Enhydrobacter sp.: one gene and its partner. The protein of the gene in region 1 interacts with the protein of each later gene in a pairwise test. Links are inferred from orthologs where the notes say so. Each region holds a gene or a part of one and is shown on either strand. Other genes may lie near its edges.

Evidence for each region.
Region 2: the proteins of cyoB (region 1) and OJF58_RS24655 interact in binary tests that used the Escherichia coli proteins (3 or more experiments, as listed by UniProt). The link is inferred for Enhydrobacter sp. from one-to-one orthologs.

The regions. Positions count from the first base shown.
Region 1 is NZ_CP126889.1:555,867-563,623, forward strand. Bases 1,920-4,878 are described here. They hold cyoB (cytochrome o ubiquinol oxidase subunit I), read left to right. Parts: upstream 1,920-2,388; coding sequence 2,389-4,368; downstream 4,369-4,878. Other genes in these bases: cyoA (ubiquinol oxidase subunit II), read left to right, coding at 1,920-2,387; cyoC (cytochrome o ubiquinol oxidase subunit III), read left to right, coding at 4,365-4,878. In the rest of the region: OJF58_RS02910 (molybdopterin cofactor-binding domain-containing protein), read left to right, coding at 1-1,175; OJF58_RS02915 (hypothetical protein), read right to left, coding at 1,179-1,460; more of cyoA, read left to right, coding at 1,593-1,919; more of cyoC, read left to right, coding at 4,879-5,000; cyoD (cytochrome o ubiquinol oxidase subunit IV), read left to right, coding at 4,993-5,379; OJF58_RS02940 (hypothetical protein), read left to right, coding at 5,400-5,588; OJF58_RS02945 (3-oxoacyl-ACP reductase family protein), read right to left, coding at 5,581-6,312; OJF58_RS02950 (LLM class flavin-dependent oxidoreductase), read left to right, coding at 6,384-7,622; OJF58_RS02955 (gluconokinase), read left to right, coding at 7,655-7,757. UniProt on the Escherichia coli protein: Cytochrome bo(3) ubiquinol oxidase is the terminal enzyme in the aerobic respiratory chain of E.coli that predominates when cells are grown at high aeration.
Region 2 is NZ_CP126889.1:4,951,707-4,955,772, reverse strand. The notes cover bases 1-2,810. They hold OJF58_RS24655 (aminotransferase), read left to right. Parts: upstream 1-727; coding sequence 728-1,894; downstream 1,895-2,810. Other genes in these bases: OJF58_RS24645 (hypothetical protein), read left to right, coding at 2,697-2,810; OJF58_RS24650 (hypothetical protein), read left to right, coding at 2,045-2,668; OJF58_RS24660 (P-II family nitrogen regulator), read right to left, coding at 196-534; glnA (type I glutamate--ammonia ligase), read right to left, coding at 1-142. Also shown: more of OJF58_RS24645, read left to right, coding at 2,811-3,341; OJF58_RS24635 (NAD(P)H-hydrate dehydratase), read left to right, coding at 3,538-4,066. UniProt on the Escherichia coli protein: Shows aminotransferase activity with methionine and histidine as substrates, and to a lesser extent also with phenylalanine.

The DNA of each region.
Region 1 (7,757 bases):
GTCTCATGGTCTGGACGCACAGCCAGGGCGTTTCGCCGTTGCGCAAATCTTTGGCGGAGCTGCTGCACCTGCCGTTGGACAAGGTCCGCTGCATCCATGTCGAGGGCTCGGGCTGCTATGGCCACAATGGCGCCGACGACGTTGCCGCCGACGCGGCCCTTGCAGCGCGCGCCGTCCCGGGCCGGCCGGTGCGCCTGCAATGGACCCGCGAGCAGGAGCATGGCTGGGAGCCGCTGGGCTCGGCCATGGTGGTCGAGCTGCAGGGCGCGCTGGGCGCGGACGGCCGCATCGTGAGTTGGCGGCACGATGTCTGGAGCCATGCGCACAACGGCCGGCCGACCAGCGCCGGCGGCCTTCTGGCCGGCGCCGAGCTCGAGCCGGCCTTTGCGCCGCAGACGCCAAAGCCGATTCCCATGCCGGAAGGCGGCGGCGACCGTAACGCCAATCCGATCTATGCCCTTCCGAACGCGCGCGGCGTCTATCATTTCGTCGAGCGGGCGTCGGTGCGCGTCTCCGCGCTGCGCTCCCTCGGCGCGCACATGAACGTGTTCGCCATCGAAAGTTTCATGGACGAGCTGGCGGCAGCGGCAGGCATGGACCCGGTCGATCTTCGACTCATCCATCTGACGGACGAGCGTGCGCGAAAGGTCGTCGAGACCGCCGCCAACCGCTTCGGCTGGAAGCGGCGCACGAAGCGCGCCCGCCCCGGCCGTGGCTGCGGCTTCGGCTTCGCCCGCTACAAGAACCTCGGCGCCTACTGCGCGGTCGCCCTCGAGATCGAGGTCGAGCCCGATACCGGCGCGGTCGAAGTACGGCGCGCCGTCGCCGCGGTCGACAGCGGCGAAGCGGTCAGTCCCGACGGCATCCGCAACCAGATCGAGGGCGCGATCATCCAGTCGTTGAGCTGGAGCCTGCTGGAGTCCGTCACGTTCGATACCAGCCATCGCACGAGCTTCGACTGGAGCGCCTATCCCATCCTGCGCTTCCCGGGCGTGCCGGCCGCGATCGACGTCCATGTCGTCGACCGGCCGGGCGAGCCGTTCCTCGGCACGGGGGAAGCCGGTCAGGGACCGACGGCGGCGGCGCTCGCCAATGCGATCGCCGACGCGCTCGGCCATCGCCTGCGCGACATGCCGTTCACGCCCGACCGCATCAGGGCCGCCCTTCGAAGCTGAGAGTCAGTCGAGCCAGGAGGTGTCGCGCGATTTTCGACCGTAGTGCCGTTCGCCCTCGGCCGACGGCGCGGTCTCCTCGGATCTCGCCGACGTTTCCTTCGGCCGGCGCTGCGGCGCGCTCGCGAGCACCTCGCGCCCCAGGGCAGTGATCTTCCATCCCTGCGGCGTCTCGTCGATCAGCTTGTAGAGGGCAAGGCGGCCGCGCAACGGCGGATCGAGCCCGCGATCCGGCCCGAAGGCCGCCAACTGCTCGAGTGCCGCCCGTTCGTCGTCCATCAGAGCCATGGCAACCATAGCCGAAGAAACGGTTGTACTGATTTCCGGTTGCGACGCTTTGATGCGAAGCGCAGTCTGAAAGCGAACGATCGGGAACCCGCTCCAGCCGGACGCGTTACACCCGGTTTGCGAGGAGGGGCCTTGGACTCGATCTGGCCTTGGCATGTCGGCGTGCTGGATCCGCAGGGCCCGATCGGCAAGGCGGAGCGGCTGATCCTGCTGAACGCCACCTCGATCATGCTCGCGGTGATCGTCCCGGTCATCGTCCTGACCATTGCTTTCGCCTGGTGGTTTCGCGCGAGCAACCGCCGCGCGCGCTACCTGCCCGACTGGTCGTATTCGGGACCGATCGAGCTGGTGGTGTGGTCGATTCCCGCCCTCGTCGTGCTGTTCCTGGGCGGCGCCGGATGGATCAGCTCGCACGAGCTCGATCCGCCGCGACCGATCGCCTCGTCGGAGCCACCGCTCGAGATCCAGGTCGTGTCGCTCGACTGGAAGTGGCTCTTCATCTACCCCGGTGAAGGTGTGGCGACGGTGAACCGGCTGGTCGTTCCCGTGGAGAGACCGCTGCACTTCAGCGTCACCTCGGCGACGGTGATGAACAGCTTCTTCGTGCCGCAGCTCGGCAGCCAAATCTACGCCATGGCGGGCATGACGACGCAGCTCAACCTCCAGGCCGACAGGCCGGGCACCTTTCCCGGCCTCAGCGCCCAGTTCAGCGGCGATGGTTTCTCCGACATGCGCTTCGACGTTCTCGCCGTGCCGGCCGACCGCTTCGCGGCCTGGCTTGCCGAGGCGCACGCCGGAAAGGACAAGCTGGACGAGGCAAGCTACGCCGCGCTCGCCCGGCCCGGCATCGTCCGCCAGCCGATGACCTACGCGACCGTTGCGCCGCGGATGTTCCAGGCCATCATCGGGGAAGCGACAGGCCAGTAGCATGCTGGGCAAGCTTTCCTGGGACGCCATTCCGTTCGACAAGCCCATCCCGATGGCGGCATCGGTGATGATGATGGTCGCCATCGCGGCGGTCCTGCTCACGGTCGTCCTCAAGGGCTGGTGGCCATATCTCTGGCGCGAATGGATCACCAGCGTCGACCACAAGCGCATCGGCGTCATGTACGGCGTGCTCGCCCTCGTGATGCTGCTGCGCGGCTTCACCGATGCGATGATGATGCGCCTGCAGCAAGCCTTCGCCGCCGGCAACTCGCAGGGCTACCTGCCGCCCGACCATTTCGACCAGATCTTCTCGGCGCACGGCACGATCATGATCTTCTTCGTCGCCATGCCGTTCATGATCGGCCTCATGAACTTCGTCGTGCCGCTCCAGCTCGGCGTGCGCGACGTCGCCTTTCCGGTGCTGAACTCGGTCAGCTTCTGGCTGACCGCCGCCGGCGCGCTGCTTGTCAACATGTCGCTTGCCGTCGGCGAGTTCGCGAAGACCGGCTGGCTCGTCTATCCGCCCCTCTCGGAGCTCGCCTACTCGCCCGGCGTCGGCGTCGACTACTATCTCTGGGCATTGCAGATCTCGGGCGCCGGCTCGCTGCTGACCGGCATCAACTTCACCACGACCATCCTGAAGCTGCGCGCGCCCGGCATGGGCTATGGCCGCATGCCGGTGTTCTGCTGGACGGCGCTGGCCTCGAACCTCCTGATCGTCGCCGCCTTTCCGATCCTGACGGCGACCCTCGCCATGCTGCTGCTCGACCGCTACCTCGGCTTCCATTTCTTCACCAACACGGCCGGCGGCAACATGATGATGTACGTCAACCTCATCTGGGCGTGGGGCCATCCCGAAGTCTATATCCTGATCCTGCCGGCATTCGGCGTTTACTCGGCGGTGATCTCGACCTTTTCCGGCAAGCCGCTGTTCGGCTACCGCTCCATGATCGTCGCCACCATGGCGATCTGCATGCTCTCCTTCATGGTGTGGCTGCATCACTTCTTCACCATGGGCGCGGGCGGCGACGTGAACGGCTTCTTCGGCATCATGACCATGATCATCGCCGTGCCGACCGGCGTGAAGGTCTTCAACTGGCTCTTCACTTTCTATGGCGGCCGCGTGCGCTTCGCCTCGCCGCTGCTCTGGGCGCTGGGCTTCATCTGCACTTTCGTGATCGGCGGCATGACCGGCGTTCTGCTGGCCGTGCCGCCGGCCGACTTCGTTCTGCACAACAGCCTGTTCCTGATCGCGCACTTCCACAACGTCATCATCGGCGGCGTGCTGTTCGGCGCCTTCGCGGGATACGCCTACTGGTTCCCCAAGGCCTTCGGCTTCACGCTCGACGAGCGGTGGGGCAAGGCGGCGTTCTGGTGCTGGCTGATCGGCTTCTACCTGGCCTTCATGCCGCTCTATGCGCTGGGCCTGATGGGCGCCACGCGGCGCATGCAGCACTACCCCGAGACCGACTGGCAACCGATGTTCGTGATCGCCCTGGTCGGAGCGGTCGTCATCCTGGCCGGCATCGCCTGCATCATCGTGCAGCTCGTCGTCAGCATCCGCACGCGCGAGACGCGCCGCGACCGCACCGGCGATCCCTGGAACGGACGCACGCTCGAATGGTCGACGTCCTCGCCGCCGCCGGCCTGGAACTTCTCGGTCCTGCCACGGGTCGAGGGCGTGGACGCCTATTGGCATATGAAGCAGGCCGGCCGCGGGACAACCGGGCCGCAGGCGTCGCGCCGCTGGCGGCCGGTCGCCCTGCCCCGACCGACGCCGGTGGGATTCTTCGTCTCGTTCTTTTCCGTGATCGCGGGCTTCTCCCTGGTCTGGCACATCTGGTGGCTGGCGATCGTCGGATTGATCGGCATGGCGGCGTCGGCGCTGACCCACGCCTGGCGCATCCACGGCGAGATCGAGATTCCCGCCGACGTGATCGCCGCGGCCGAACAGGCGCGCGAGCGCGAGGCGTCGGCATGAGCGTCGTCGACACCCTCACGACGCCGGTCGACAGCAAGACCGGAATTCCGCTGTCCGAGCGCGGCCCGGCGCCCGTGGAGATCGTGGTCGGCTTCGGCTTCTGGCTGTTCCTCCTCAGCGACATCGTGATCTTCTCGGCGCTGTTCGCGACCTACGCCGTCCTTGCCGGCCGCACCGCGGGCGGCCCCGACGGCCTCCATCTGTTCAATCGCGGCCATGTCCTGATCGAGACCTTCTGCCTGCTGTTCTCGAGCTTCGCCTGCGGCCTCTGCAGCCTCGCCATCGAGCGCCGTTCCACGGCCGCGACCTATCTGTGGGCCGCCGCCACCTTCGTCCTCGGCGCGGCGTTCATAGGGCTGGAGCTGTCGGAGTTCCTGCGCATGGGGGCCGAAGGCGCGGGACCGACGCGCAGCGCCTTCCTCTCTGCCTTCTTCACCCTGGTGGGCACGCATGGGCTGCACGTCACGTTGGGGCTCTGCTGGCTGGTGGTGATGATGGCGCAGGTGGCGACGCTGGGGTTCCGGCCGGTGGTCGTGCGAAGGCTTCTTTGCTTCACGCTGTTCTGGCATGCGCTCGACATCGTCTGGATCGGCGTCTTCACCATCGTCTATCTGGGAGCAGGCTATGTCTGACCCGCACCAGCAGCAGGCCGCGGCGCACGATCATGCGCCGGGCGGCGCCCGGACGAGCCGTGGCGGCCTGCGTGCCTATCTGGCGGGCCTGGGCTTCGCGATCGTCCTCACCGCGGCTTCCTTCTGGGTGGCCGACACGCAGACGGTATGGAAACCCGCGGTGCCGGTCCTGCTCGCCGCGCTGGCGATTGGCCAGATGGGCGTGCATGTGGTGTTCTTCTTCCACATCTCGAGCGGCCCCGACGACACCAACAATTTCCTGGCGCTGGCCTTCGGCATCTTCGTCGTCGCCCTGATCGTGTTCGGCTCGATGCTGATCATGACCAATCTCGACGCCAACATGACGCCGATGGAGCATATGCTGCAGACTCGGCACTAGCGGCCGCAGGAGTCCATGCCATGCGCAAGATGGTCCAGATCGCGCCGACCAGCCTGAATGCCCTCGAGATCCTCGAATCCGACACGGGCAAGAGCTTCCAGGAGCTCATGGACGAAGCCGTCGCCGACCTCCTGAAGAAATACAAGCGGCCGGTGGCGATGCGCGAGATGTTCGAGAAGAGCGCCGCGCGCGCCCGCCGGACTAAATGAACGACATGCCGCCGCTCAAGGCGACGGTCTGGCCGGTCATGTAGGCGTTGCCCACGAGCATGAGGACGATCTGCGCGCACTCCTCGGGGGTGCCGAAGCGCCCCAGGGGAATGCGCGCGGGCGACGAAGCGAGGCCCGATCGTACCATGTCGGTCTCGATCAGGGACGGCGCCACCGCATTCACCGTGATGCCGTCCTTCACCAGCCGCGCCGCATAGCCGCGCGTCAGCCCCTCCAGGCCCGCCTTCGAGGCGTTGTAGTGAGGGCCGATGCCGCCTGCACCGCGGGCCGCGCCCGACGAGATGTTGACGATCCGGCCCCATCCTCGGGCGCGCATCTCGGGAACGACGGCCTGCGTGCAAAGGAACGCCGACTTCAGGTTCACGGCGATTGTCTGATCGAACACGTCCTCCGTGAGCTCGTCGATGGTCCGGATGAGGCCGATCCCGGCGTTGTTGACCAGCACGTCGATCGCGCCGAGCTCGCGTCGTACGGCGGCCACCATCGCCGCGACCTCGGTGCTGCTGGACACATCCGCACGAACCGCCATCGCCCTGCCGCCCGCCTTGCGGATCGTCTCGACGACCGACTGGGCAGCCGCCGCATTGTCCCGGAAATTGACCGCGACTGCAGCGCCCGCTTCGGCCAGCGAAATCGCAATCGCGCGTCCGATGCCGCGCGAGCCGCCCGTGATCAACGCCGTCCGCCCGCTGACCTCCGCCATTTTCGCCTCCCTCTATCGACCGATCCGGTTGGACATGTTAGGCGAATGAACGACCGTTCAGGGAGGTTCTTATGCATCGGCTTGGTTTCGGCGCCTTTCTCGCCCCGCATCATCCCATCGGCGAGCACCCGATGCTGCAGTTCCGCCGGGACATCAAATTCGTCCAGCATCTGGACGAACTGGGCTACGACGAATTCTGGTGCGGCGAGCACCATTCCTCCGGCTGGGAGATGATCGCCTCGCCCGAGATGTTCCTGGCCGCCGCCGGCGAGCACACCAAGCGCATCAAGCTCGCCACCGGCGTCGTCTCCCTGCCCTACCATCATCCCTACAACGTGGCGCAGCGCATGGTGCAGCTCGACCACATGACCGGCGGCCGGGCGATCTTCGGCTCGGGACCGGGCGCGCTGCCGTCCGACGCCCATACGCTCGGGATCGATCCGATGGTCCAGCGCGATCGGCAGGACGAGGCCATCGGCATCATCCGGCGCCTGTTCCGGGGCGAGCGCGTGACCGCCAAAAGCGACTGGTTCACGCTGCAAGACGCGGCGCTGCAGCTTCTCCCGCTGCAGGAGGAGATGCCGTTCGCCGTCGCCTCGCAGATCAGCCCGTCCGGCATGACGCTGGCCGGCAAGCATGGCATCGGCATCATCTCGCTGGGCTCGATGTCGACCGAAGGCCTGACCGCCCTGCCGACGCAATGGGGCTTCGCCGAGGAGGCAGCCAGAAAACACGGCCAGACCGTCGATCGCCGCAACTGGCGGGTGCTCCTCAACTGGCACATCGCCGAAACCCGCGACAAGGCGATCGAGGAAGCCCGGCACGGCCTGATGCGCTGGCACAACGAGTACGTCCACGGCACCCTGCAGCGGCCGGGCTCGACACCTTTCAGATCGCCCGACGACGCGATCGAGCAGACGGCTTTCGCCTCGGGATCGGCCGCCGTGATCGGCACGCCCGACGACCTCGTGAAGATGATCCGGTCGGTGTACGAGAAGAGCGGCGGCTTCGGCACGGTCGTCGGCTTCGTCCACGACTGGGCCAATATCGAGAACACGTTCAGGAGCTGGGATCTCGTCGCCCGATACGTCGTGCCCGAGGTCAACGGCTACGTCGCCAAGCTTCGCCAGTCGCAGAAGTTCCTGATCGAGAATCGCGGCGTGTTCGAGCGCGCCAACCAGGCGGTCATGGCCAAGATCATGGAGAACAAGTCGGCGGCCGAAGCGCTCAAGGTCACGGCCTCTCCGCGCGTCGCCGCCGCCTCGGCCCAGGTCCCCGACTTCGAGAAGGCGCGCCAGCGCGCGAAGTAGAAGCGGCGAGCTCGGAGCCCCGCTTGGCCATCGTGGTGGTGATGGGCGTCTCGGGATCGGGCAAGACCACGATCGCGATCCTGCTGGCCGACGCCCTGCACTGCCAGTTCCTGGAGGGCGACGATCTGCATCCGC
Region 2 (4,066 bases), 4.4 Mb from region 1 along the record:
CGCCGTCGACGAACGTGCCTTCATCGGTAGCGGAGGCCATGCGGGCCGTGTGCTGCCACTTGCCGCGAGGATCGGTGAAACGGAAGTCGACGAACTTCACGTCCTTCTCCTTGATCATCGCGAGAACTTGCTTGGCATCCATATGTCGTTCGTCCCTTTCCTTTGGTTGACGTCGGGCCCCCCAAGGGCCGTTTCTCATACGGCGGCGTCACCGCGCTCGCCAGTACGAATTCGGATGGCTTCGTCGATCTGCGACACGAAGATCTTGCCGTCGCCGATGCGGCCGGTGTGGGCGGCGCCGCGGATCGCCTCGACGGCCTTCTCGACCATCTCGTCCTCGATGATCAATTCGATCTTCACCTTGGGCAGGAAGTCGACGACATATTCGGCGCCGCGATAGAGCTCGGTGTGTCCCTTCTGACGACCAAAGCCCTTCGCTTCCAGGACCGTGATTCCCTTGAGGCCGATCTGGTTCAGGGCATCCTTCACCTCGTCGAGCTTGAAGGGCTTGATGATCGCTTCGATCTTCTTCATTGGCTTGCAACACTCCACGCGCAGGCGCCGGCGCTGTCGCCTCTGGCAGCCCTGCGTCAACCGGTGAAGCAGCTTTCATGCCAAAGTTTTCCACAAAGATCGCGGGGAACGATATGGTTCGCTGGTCCAAGAATAGGCGAACTGGTCAAAAGATGTTCAGGACTCTGCCTCAAGTTGCATCATGACAAAGCCCATGAAACCCGCCAACACCACCATATCCGGCCTGGGCACGACCGTGTTCGAGGTCATGTCGGCGCTTGCCCGTCAGTACCAGTCGGTAAATCTGGGGCAGGGCTTTCCTGACGACAAAGGGCCCGACGAGGTGCGCCAGGCGGCGGCCGACTATCTGCTGAACGGCCACAATCAGTACCCGCCGATGATGGGCCTGCCGGAGCTGCGGCAGGCCGTCGCCGAGCACGCCAAGCGCTTTCAGAGCCTGGATATCGACTGGCAGACGGAAGTGCTGGTGACGTCCGGCGCCACCGAGGCACTGGCGGATTGTCTGTTCGGGCTGATCGAGCCGGGAGACGAGGTCGTCCTGATCGAGCCGCTTTACGATTCCTATCTGCCAATCGTCCGCCGCGCGGGCGGCGTGCCGCGACTGGTGCGGCTCGAGCCCCCGAGCTGGACGTTGCCGCGTCAGGAGCTTGCGGCGGCGTTCAGCGCCCGGACCAAGCTCATCCTGTTCAATACGCCGATGAACCCCTGCTCGAAGGTGTTCGACCGCGAGGAGCTGGGCTTTATCGCCGACCTCTGCTTGAAGCACGACGCCTACGCCGTCTGTGACGAGGTCTACGAGCACATCGTGTTCGACGATCACCGGCACCTCTCGATCATGACGTTGCCCGGCATGCGCGAGCGCACGGCGCGGATCGGCTCGGCGGGCAAGAGCTTCAGCCTGACCGGCTGGAAGGTGGGCTATGTGACGGCGGCGCCGGACATGCTGAAGCCGATCGCCAAGACGCATCAATTCATGACCTTTACGACCCCGCCCAACCTGCAATGGGGCGCCGCCACCGGTCTCCGGCTGGACAAGCGCTATTTCGAGTCCCTCGCGAGCGAGATGCAGGGCAAGCGCGATCGGCTGGCGGGCGGTCTGGCGCAGATCGGCTTCGACGTGCTCCCGTCACAGGGTACGTACTTTGTAACAACCGACTTCCGATCCCTGGGCTTCAATGGCACGGACGAGGATTTTTGCCGCCACATCACGACCGAAGCAGGCGTCACTGCAGTCCCCGTGAGCGCCTTCTATGACGATCCGGGGCAGGCACCTGTGCATTTCGTTAGGTTTTGTTTTTGTAAAAACAACAGTACGTTAGAGGCGGCAATTGATCGATTGAAAGAATATTTCAGGCGATAGGCATGTTTTACGGAATTTTTGGCGACGCCGGCGTCATTTTGCGGCATAGTGTTACTGCACTCGCATTACAAAAAACTGATCTGCGAGCTTTGTCCCTTCGGGACGGGGACCCGCCGCGAGCGCGCCGCATGAGTCAGGCCGGTGGAAATCGTGTCGTCGCAATCTACGCCTAAGCCACCGCGGATCGACGGCCGCCGGCTGCGGAGCGAGCGGACCAAGCAGCTCATCATCGAGGCTTTCCTGGCGCTCGTGCGCGAGGATCCCAAGGTGCCGACTGCCGTCCTGATCGCCGAACGTGCCGGCTGTTCCGTGCGGTCGGTCTTCGAGCGGTTTCCCGATCTCAACGCCTTGCACGTGGCGGCCACCGACTACGCCCTGGCCCAGGCCGCGGCTCTGGCTCCGGCCCGCCATGTCGACGGCGACCGGCGGACGAGGGTGCGATCCCAGGTCGACACCCGCGCCCGCACCTGCGAGCGTGGCGTCGCCTTGTGGCGGCTGCTGATGAACATGCAGGACGAGTCCGACGAGCTCAAGGCGCGGGTCCGACGCGCGCGCGAGGTCACGATGGCAAGGCTGGAGCTCATGTACAAGCCGGAGCTGTCGACGCTGCCGCACGAGGAGCGGCGCGATCTCCTGGTCGCGCTCGAAGCGCTGACCGATATCGAAAGTTGGGCGCGCATGCGCGAGCAGTACGGCCTGCCGTTCGAGGAGGCGAGCGCCGTGTGGACCTATGCCATCGACCGTCTGTTGCCGCCGACGCCGACCCATGGCTGACTCAGGCGGCCCACCGAAGCGAGCCATCGTGGCAGACCCTCCCGCAGCTTCCCCTTCCTTCCCGCCGTCGCGCAAGCCGGCCCGCATCGACGGCCGTCATCTGCGCAGCGAACGCACGCGGCGCCTCATCGTCGAGGCCTATGTGGCTCTCGTGCGCGAGAACAACCAGATGCCGACGGCCGTGCAGATCGCCGAGCGCGCCGGCTATTCCGTGCGGTCGATCTTCGAACGTTTTCCGGACCTGCATGCCATTCGCGTGACCGCGACCGACTACGCGATCAGCGAGGCCAAGACGCTGAGCGCGTTGCGCGACGCCGATGCCGACCGGCAGACGCGGATCAGGTCCCAGGTCGAGACACGGGCGCGTGGTTGCGAGCGCTGGCTGCCGCTTTGGCGTGTCCTCAACACCAACAGCAGCGATTCGCTGGAGCTGCAACATCGTATCAAGATAATCCGCCAGTTGGTCGTCATGCGCATCGAGGAGATGTTCAAGCCGGAGCTCGCCGCACTGGCCGAGCCCGAGCGCAAGAAGACCCTCATCGCGCTCGAGGCCGTGATGGATTTCGAGAGCTGGGCCCGAATGATCGAGATGTTCGGCCTGTCGCACGAGGAGGCGTGCACGGTCTGGATCCGGGCCATCGACCGGCTGTTGCCGCCGACCCCGGTTTCTTGACGCTCCCGACGCCTGAGCGTAGGAAAGCGCCCGCTTCGCCCGAAGCGACGGACGGTGGCGGCCGTAGCTCAGTTGGTTAGAGCGCCAGATTGTGATTCTGGATGTCGCCGGTTCAAATCCGGTCGGCCGCCCCAGTCGTTCATCCACGATGCCTGAGCCCGATCCCACCGAACGAGATATCGTGCCTCGCGACGAGCTGGTGCTGTTGACCTGCGCGCAGACGGCCGCCGCCGATGCCGCGGCATCGGCGGCCGGCACGCCGACTGGCGACCTGATGGAGGCTGCCGGCGGGGCCGTCGCCGCAGCCATCCGCGCGCGATATCAGGGCCGGCCAGTCGTGGCGCTGTGCGGACCCGGCAACAACGGCGGGGATGGCTTTGTGGCGGCCCGGCACCTTCAGGCGGCAGGCTGGCAGGTGCGTCTGGCCTTGCTCGGTTCGCGGGATCTCCTGAAGGGCGACGCGGCGGCGGCGGCGGAACGGTGGACCGGGCCGGTCGAGGCACTTTCAGTGGGCCTGATGGGCGGCCGCCCGCTGGTGATCGACGCCCTCTTTGGCGCTGGTCTCAGCCGGGCTGTCGAGGGGCCGGCGGCGCAGGTTCTGGCCGAAGTCAATGCGCTCGGGCTGCCGCTGGTCGCAGTCGATGTCCCCAGCGGATTGCATGGAGATACCGGCGAAGTGATGGGGCCGCCGGTCAAGGCCGAGCTCACCGTGACCTTCTTTCGGG